Regions from separate parts of the Mesorhizobium sp. M1050 genome, predicted to be linked through region 1. Evidence: predicted binding sites of a transcription regulator. Region 1 holds the regulator's gene; the other holds the start of a gene.
The links. The regulator PhoB, encoded in region 1, activates phosphate uptake and scavenging genes when phosphate is short. The targets are predictions, from matches to a motif close to TGTCATNNANCTGTCAT.
Positions count from the first base shown of each region.

Region 2: NKH57_RS23235 (PhoX family protein) is a predicted target of PhoB. The motif match lies at 1,769-1,785, and genes of this name have one in related genera.

Region 1 covers NZ_JAMYMV010000046.1:15,865-19,575, reverse strand. The annotation lists gene eglC (endo-1,3-1,4-beta-glycanase EglC) at 1-1,011, opposite strand, end outside; gene phoB (phosphate regulon transcriptional regulator PhoB) at 1,548-2,237, opposite strand; gene phoU (phosphate signaling complex protein PhoU) at 2,257-2,964, opposite strand; gene pstB (phosphate ABC transporter ATP-binding protein PstB) at 2,990-3,711, opposite strand, start outside.
Region 2 covers NZ_JAMYMV010000048.1:19,893-23,603, reverse strand. The annotation lists gene NKH57_RS23250 (LuxR C-terminal-related transcriptional regulator) at 1-190, shown strand, start outside; gene NKH57_RS23245 (hypothetical protein) at 267-758, opposite strand; gene NKH57_RS23240 (hypothetical protein) at 1,076-1,558, opposite strand; gene NKH57_RS23235 (PhoX family protein) at 1,855-3,711, shown strand, end outside.

The sequences.
Region 1 (3,711 bases):
CCAGAAGGCCGGCCAGGCTCCGGCCGTTTCGGGCAGGTCCGCCCGCATTTCGAAATAGCCGTAGGTTTGCGCGAAGGTGTCGTGGGTCGTCAGTATCCCCGAGGTGTATTCGTAGTTGTTAATCAGAGGCTTGATGTCCTCCGGCGCCTGCGCGGCGGTGATGGTGAGGACGCCGTTTTCAACGCTGAACGGGTGGACGGAACTCGTCGGGCCGTAATTGGCGTCGATATACCATTGCAACTCGCCATTGCTGCTCAATGTGCTGCCGTTCGGCGCTCCCCACGAGAAATTGGAATTCCAGGTGCCGTCCTGCCCGTCCCGAAGGCTCAGCGTGTTGAATTCGTCGGAGAAGGACAGCGTCATTCCGGACTTGTCTATCGGCAGTTCGAACTGGGTCGGCTGCAACTTGTCGATAGTCGTATTCTTGAACACCAGGATCTCGTCAGATCCGACGTTCAGCGTCACGTTCGATTCCACCTGAACCATCTGCGAACGGACGGCATCGAACGAAGTGAAGTCATAGCCGTTAAGGCGCACCACATCGGTCGCACCGAAATCGAAGATAAGATCGCTTCCATTTCCTTTGGAGATGGCGAAAGTGTCGGCGCCGTCACCGCCGATCAGGACATCATTTCCCTTGCCGCCATCCAGCGTCTGATGACCCGACCCGCCCTTGATGATGTTGTCCAACGCATTTCCGAACGCATATCGATTGGCGCCGGTAACGACCAGGTTCTCGAAATTGTCGGGGAGCTTGTAGCTCATCCAGGTGTCGATCGTGTCGATCCCTGCCCCGGGATCTTCGACCGCCTTATTGTTGGTGGAATAGAGATGATAATAGTCGTCGCCGGCGCCACCGTACATCGTGACATTGACGCCGGTGTCTCCCCAGAAGGAGTCGTTGCCTGAGGTGCCATGCAGTTCGGCCCCGGCTCCGGTTGCCGAGAACCAATGACTGGACGCGCCGGTGTAGGGAAGAGGAATACCTTTGGCGTTTAAGACCGTGCTCATCAGAAATCCTTCCTCTTAGTGTCCGACCTGGTCAAATCATTCGGCGCAGGGTCCGGCGACCGCTTTCAAAGCAACGTTGCAAAGAACGAGATCGTTCCCGCGGAATCGTCATCAGATCCAAGATCGTATTGACTATTCGGAGCACATACAATCAATAAAGAAGAGGGAAACTCGCTCTTAGTCGGATAAAATTTTTAATAAAATTGCGCATTTATGCGAAACCACATCCTCTAGCGGGCACATAGCCATATTAGTTCAAATTGTTTCTTGATGCGCGTGACTTTGATCGGAGTTCTGCGGGCAAGATAGCAATGTGACCAACTAAAGCGTGTCACGGGCCGTGCTTCCTGCGGCCAGCCTGGCAGAAAAGCGAATTGGGAGATCGGAGGGCAATCGCCAGCCAGTCAAGGTACGCGCCGAGCCCGCGACCGCGAAGGGCAGTTAAAACTTCGATCCCGCCTGCTTGAATGTCTGGATCGCGTGGCCATTGGCGACCACCTGCTGATCAAGTTTGAACCTTGGTTCCGATCTATCGGCTAGTCTTCCCTGATCGAGTAGCCTGCGCCCCGAATGGTGCGGATGACGTCGGGCATGCGGCCGTTGTTGACGGCTTTGCGCAGCCGCCCGACATGCACGTCCACCGTGCGTTCGTCGATGTAGATCGTTTCGCCCCAGACGTTGTCGAGCAGCTGGCTGCGCGAGAACACGCGGCCGGGATGGCGCATCATGAATTCGAGCAGGCGGAATTCGGTCGGCCCGAGCCGGATCTCGCTCTTCTTGCGATAGACCCGGTGCGATTCTCGATCGAGCACGATGTCGCCGACCTTCAGCACGCTGGACAGCAGTTCCGGCTTGGCACGGCGCAGCAGCGCCTTGACCCTGGCCATGAACTCCGGTGTCGAAAACGGCTTGACCAGATAATCGTCGGCGCCGGTCGAGAGGCCCCGCACGCGATCGCTCTCCTCGCCGCGCGCGGTCAGCATGATGATCGGCAGCCGCTCGGTCTCGGGACGCATTCGCAGGCGCCGGCAGAGTTCGATGCCGGAGACCGCCGGCACCATCCAGTCGAGCACCAGAAGGTCGGGCACGTTCTCCTGCAGCCGGATCTCGGCCTCGTCGCCGCGCGTCACGACCTCGACCTGATAGCCCTCGGACTCCAGATTGTAACGGAGCAGCACGCCTAGCGGCTCCTCGTCCTCCACCACCATGATGCGTGGCGCGATCATCGGCTGGTTACCCCTGTCGTCATGCCGCGGGCGCGGACATTGTCGTCTCGTCCTGTTTCGGACGATTGGCCGGCAGCTGCGTGCCGGTCAAAACATAATAGGCATTTTCCGCGATGTTGGTGACATGGTCGCCGATGCGCTCGAGGTTCTTGGCGCAGAACAAAAGATGCGTGCACGCGGTGATGTTGCGCGGGTCTTCCATCATATAGGTGAGAAGCTCGCGGAACACGGAGGTGTATTTGACGTCGATGCGTTCGTCGTCGGCACGCAGTTTCGCCAGCGCGGCGGCGTCACGCGCCGCATATTCCTCGATGACGCCCTGCACCTGGATCAGCACCAGTTGTGCCATTCCATCGATCGAGTGCGAAAGGTCGCGCGGCGTGACGCTGAGGCCGACAGTGCCGACACGCTTGGCGATGTTCTTGGCAAGGTCGCCGATGCGTTCGAGATCGCCGGCCATGCGGATAGAACCGACGACATGGCGCAGATCATCGGCCATCGGCTGCCGCTTGGCGATCAGCGTGATTGCGCGGTCGTCGAGCTCGCGCTGGCGCGCGTCCATGATCGCATCATCGGAGACGACGCGCTGTGCCAAGGCGTTGTCGGAATTCAAGAGCGCCTTGGTCGCACCGCCGACCATCGAGCTGGCGAGATCGCCCATGTCGCTGATGAGCTTGCTGATCTGACCGAGATCCTCGTCGAAAGAAGCGACTGTGTGTTCGCTCATGATCCTGTTCCTCGTATGCCTGAGCTCAGCCGAAGCGGCCGGTGATGTAGTCCTGCGTGCGCTTCTCGCGGGGCGACGTGAAGATCTTCTCGGTGCGGTCGAACTCGACCAGCTCGCCCAGATACATGAAGGCCGTCTGCTTCGATACGCGCGCCGCCTGCTGCATGTTGTGGGTGACGATGACGATCGTGTAGTCGGCTTGCAACTCGTCGATCAGTTCCTCGATCTTGGCGGTCGACAGCGGGTCGAGCGCCGAGGCGGGCTCGTCGAGCAGGATGACTTCCGGCTTCACCGCCACGGTGCGGGCGATGCAGAGCCGCTGCTGCTGGCCGCCGGAGAGGCTGAGGCCGCTGGCGTCGAGCTTGTCCTTGACCTCGGTCCAGAGTGCCGCGCGCTTCAGCGCCTGCTCGACGCGGCCGTCCATCTCCGACTTGCTCAGCTTCTCGTAGAGCCTGATGCCGAACGCGATGTTTTCATAGATCGACATCGGAAATGGCGTCGGCTTCTGGAACACCATGCCGATCTTGGTGCGCAGCAGGTTGAGGTCCTGCGAGCGGTCGAGAACGTTCTGGCCGTCGAGCAGCACCTGACCTTCGGCCGTCTGCTTGGGATAGAGCTCGTAGATGCGGTTGAAGACGCGCAGCAGCGTCGACTTCCCGCAGCCCGAAGGCCCGATGAAGGCGGTGACGCTGCGCTCCGGCAAGGACAGCGTAATGTCCTTCAGCGCCTTCGACTGGCCGTAGTAGA
Region 2 (3,711 bases), on a different contig from region 1:
GGAACGGCAGACGGAAATTCTGCGGCTGGTGGCGGAGGGGCTAAGCAACAAGGAAGTCGCGTTGCGGCTGGAGCTGCAGGAGAAGACCGTCAAGCATCACATGACCGGGGTGCTGTCGAAACTCAATGTGCGCAACCGCACCGAAGCGGCTTTGATGATGCGTGAGCTGCGCGACCGCAACCAGTCTTAAACCCCCAAACGAGGTCACCTCCGCCGGGGGGCGACGGAGGTGACGTGTGAAGCCGGCCGTTGCCTGTTGGTCGGCGTCACAAGGCCTTGAGACGGCCGACGTCGGCCGGTGTGGCCCGGCGGTCGATGATCGTGCGACCGAGCGCATCCTCCATCCTGAAACGACCGTTCTCGAGCTTTTCCGTTATGCCGTCGGGATGCCGGATTGTGATCTTGTTGCCTGTCACGTCGACCTCGTCGCCGGTCGTTGCATTGACATGGCTCGCGCTGTTGCCGTTCTTACCCTTGTTGGTACCCGACTTGCCGGCATTGCCACTGTTGCCATTCCCGCTGCTGCTGCTGCTGTTGCCGCCACTGCTACCGCTATTGCCGCCGCCGCCATTTCCGCCACCGCCGTTTCCACCACCGCCGCCGTTGCCGCCACCGCCCTTGCCGGCCTGTGCGCTGGCGGCGTAAATCGCGGGAACGGAGCCGTGGAAGGCAATTTGATAGGGAGCGATGGTCAACGCCAGCGCAGCCGCGGATCTAAGTGCAAGCCGGCAACGAGGCGTTGTGAGCGATCTGTGCATCCTGATCTCCGTCGATTGAGCCCGGCGCGCCCACCTTCAACGTTGCAGTTGCAACCAACATCGCCGAAAGACGCGGTGCCCGGAAGCGACCTCCGACCGTTGCCGTTGTCACCCAGGACCTTTGCAAGCGCAAGATTGGACTAAAGTCCTAATCGCATGCTATATTAGCTTTGTATGAACGGCGCCGCGATCGCCATCGTCGAGCGGGATACTGGGTTTCCGTGATGCCTGACGACGGCAGACGCCGAACATCAAGTCACCTCCGCCGGGGGCGGCGGAGGTGACTGCGAAGCAGGCCCTTGCCTGGGTGGCCTGCCTCACAAAGCCTGAAGACGACTGTAATCGCGCGCCGTCGCTGCACGTTCGACGATCGTTCGGCCGAGCGCATCCTTCATCTCGAAACGGCCGTTCGCGATCTCTTCGGTGGTGCCATCGGGATGCTGTACCTCGATCTTGTTGCGATCCACGTCAACCTTGTCGCCAGTGGCCGCGTTGACGTGATGGCCGGCTCCGCCATCGTTTTGGCTTTTTCCGGTTCCGGAATTGTCGGTGGTGCCATGATCGTTGCTGGCGCCGTCGTCGCCGCCACCAGACCCGGAATTTCCGCTGTTTCCGCTGCCGCTTCCGCCGCTTCCACCAGCGCCACCATCATGTCCGCTATCCTTGGCGTGTGCGGCTGCGGCAATGAGGCCGGGCGCGGAGCCGTGGAAAGCGAGTTGATAGGGGGCGACAGCCAGCGCCAATGCCGATGTTGCTCTCAGAGCCAGCCAACGAAAGCGGGTGGGGGTCGATCCGCGCATCACGGACCCTCCTATACATCAGGCCGATGCCGGCTTTGGCAAGCGGCCGACTATTGCCGGCATAGTGGCCTTGGCATAGGGGGCCCACGACCAATGCCGCACCGACAGGGACCTTTGCTCGGCCTGACCAGGACTTTGGTCCCTCGCGTCGCTCGGTTGCGAAAAGGGTCGGCTGGCGGGTCGTGAAATCCGGTTGAAAGCGACTGGAGATGTCACGAAAATGTGATCGACCGGCTATAAGGGGTTAAACAGGCAACACGCTCCAGCCATCGCCCAAAGCCAGAGGCAAGTCCCAAATGACCGAAAAACGCTCCCCCGACGCCCGATTCCGCACCAGCCTGCTCGAGGAAAACGACGGCCCCGCAACCAACCCTACGGACAACCGCACCATGGGCGAGATCATCGCCGCGCGGTTCTCGCGCCGTGGCTTCCTCAAAGGTTCACTGGCCGTCTCGGCCATCGCCGCAACCGTTAGTCCGCTGGCGCTGGTCAGTGCGGACGAGGCCCGGGCCGCAGAAGGCTCCGCCTTCGCGTTCGACGAGTTGGAGGCCGGCATCGACGACAAACACCATGTCGCGCCGGGCTACGATGCCGATGTGTTGTTGCGCTGGGGCGATCCGCTGTTTGCCGATTCGCCGGAGTTCGACCCGACGAAACAGTCGGCGCAGGCTCAGGCGAAACAGTTCGGCTACAACAACGACTATGTCGGCTATCTCCCGATCGACGGTTCGGCCGAACACGGCCTGCTGGTGGTCAACCACGAATACACCAACCCGCATCTGATGTTCCCGGGCATCGTCAAGATCGTCGACAAGGACGGTAAGAAATCAGCCGAAGTCGCACCGCTCTCGAAGGAGCAGGTCGATGTCGAGATGGCTGCCCACGGCGGCACCATCGTCGAGATACGCAAGGTCTCGGGCAAATGGCAGGTAGTGCGCGACGGCAAGCTCAACCGTCGCATCACCTCCAGCACCGAAATGGCGCTGTCTGGTCCGGTCGCCGGCCACGATCGCGTCAAGACCAATGCAGACCCGTCCGGCACCAAGGTTTTCGGCACATTCAACAACTGCGCCGGCGGCGTCACCCCCTGGGGCACCTATGTGATGGCCGAGGAGAACATCCACGGCTATTTCTCCGGCGACCTGCCTGAGGGCCACAAGGAGGCCGCCAATTACAAACGCCTTGGCATTCCCGAAGGCGCCTATGAATGGGCCGCCCATTACGATCGTTTCGACCTCGCCAAGGAGCCCAACGAGGCCAACCGCTTCGGCTGGATCGTCGAAGTCGATGTCAACGATCCGACCTCGACGCCGAGGAAGCGCACCGCCATGGGCCGCTTCAAGCACGAAGGCGCCGAATCGATTGTCGCCAAGGACGGTCGCGTTGTCTTCTATCTCGGCGACGACGAGCGCTTCGACTATGTGTACAAATTCGTCACCAAGGCGGCGTTCAATCCCAACGACCATGCCGCCAACAAGGATCTGCTCGACGACGGTACGCTGCATGTCGCCAAGTTCGCCGAAGACGGTTCGGTCGAATGGCTGCCGATCGTCTTCGGGAAGGCGCCGCTGACGACTGAGAACGGCTTCGCCAGCCAGGCCGACGTGCTGATCGAAACACGCCGCGCCGCCGACCTGCTCGGCGCCACCAAGATGGACCGCCCCGAGGACATCCAGCCCAATGCCGTCAACGGCAAGGTCTATGTCATGCTGACCAACAATTCGAAGCGCAAGGCCGACCAGGTCAATGCCGCCAATCCGCGCGCCGACAACGCCTTCGGCCACATCATCGAAATATCGGAAGATGGCGGCGATTTCACCGCCATCAAAGGCAAGTGGGAAGTGCTGCTGAAATGCGGCGATCCCTCCGTCGCCGATGTCGGCGCCACCTTCTCGACGGCGACGACGGCCAATGGCTGGTTCGGCATGCCCGATAATTGCGCGGTCGATTCGGCTGGGCGCCTGTGGGTCGCCACCGACGGCCAGAGCCCGAAAACCACCGGCCGTACCGATGGCCTGTGGGCGGTCGACACCGAAGGCGCGGCGCGGGCGACCTCGAAACTGTTCTTCCGCGTGCCGATCGGCGCCGAAATGTGCGGCCCGCTGTTCGCGCCCGACGACCAGACCGCCTTTGTCGCCGTCCAGCATCCGGGC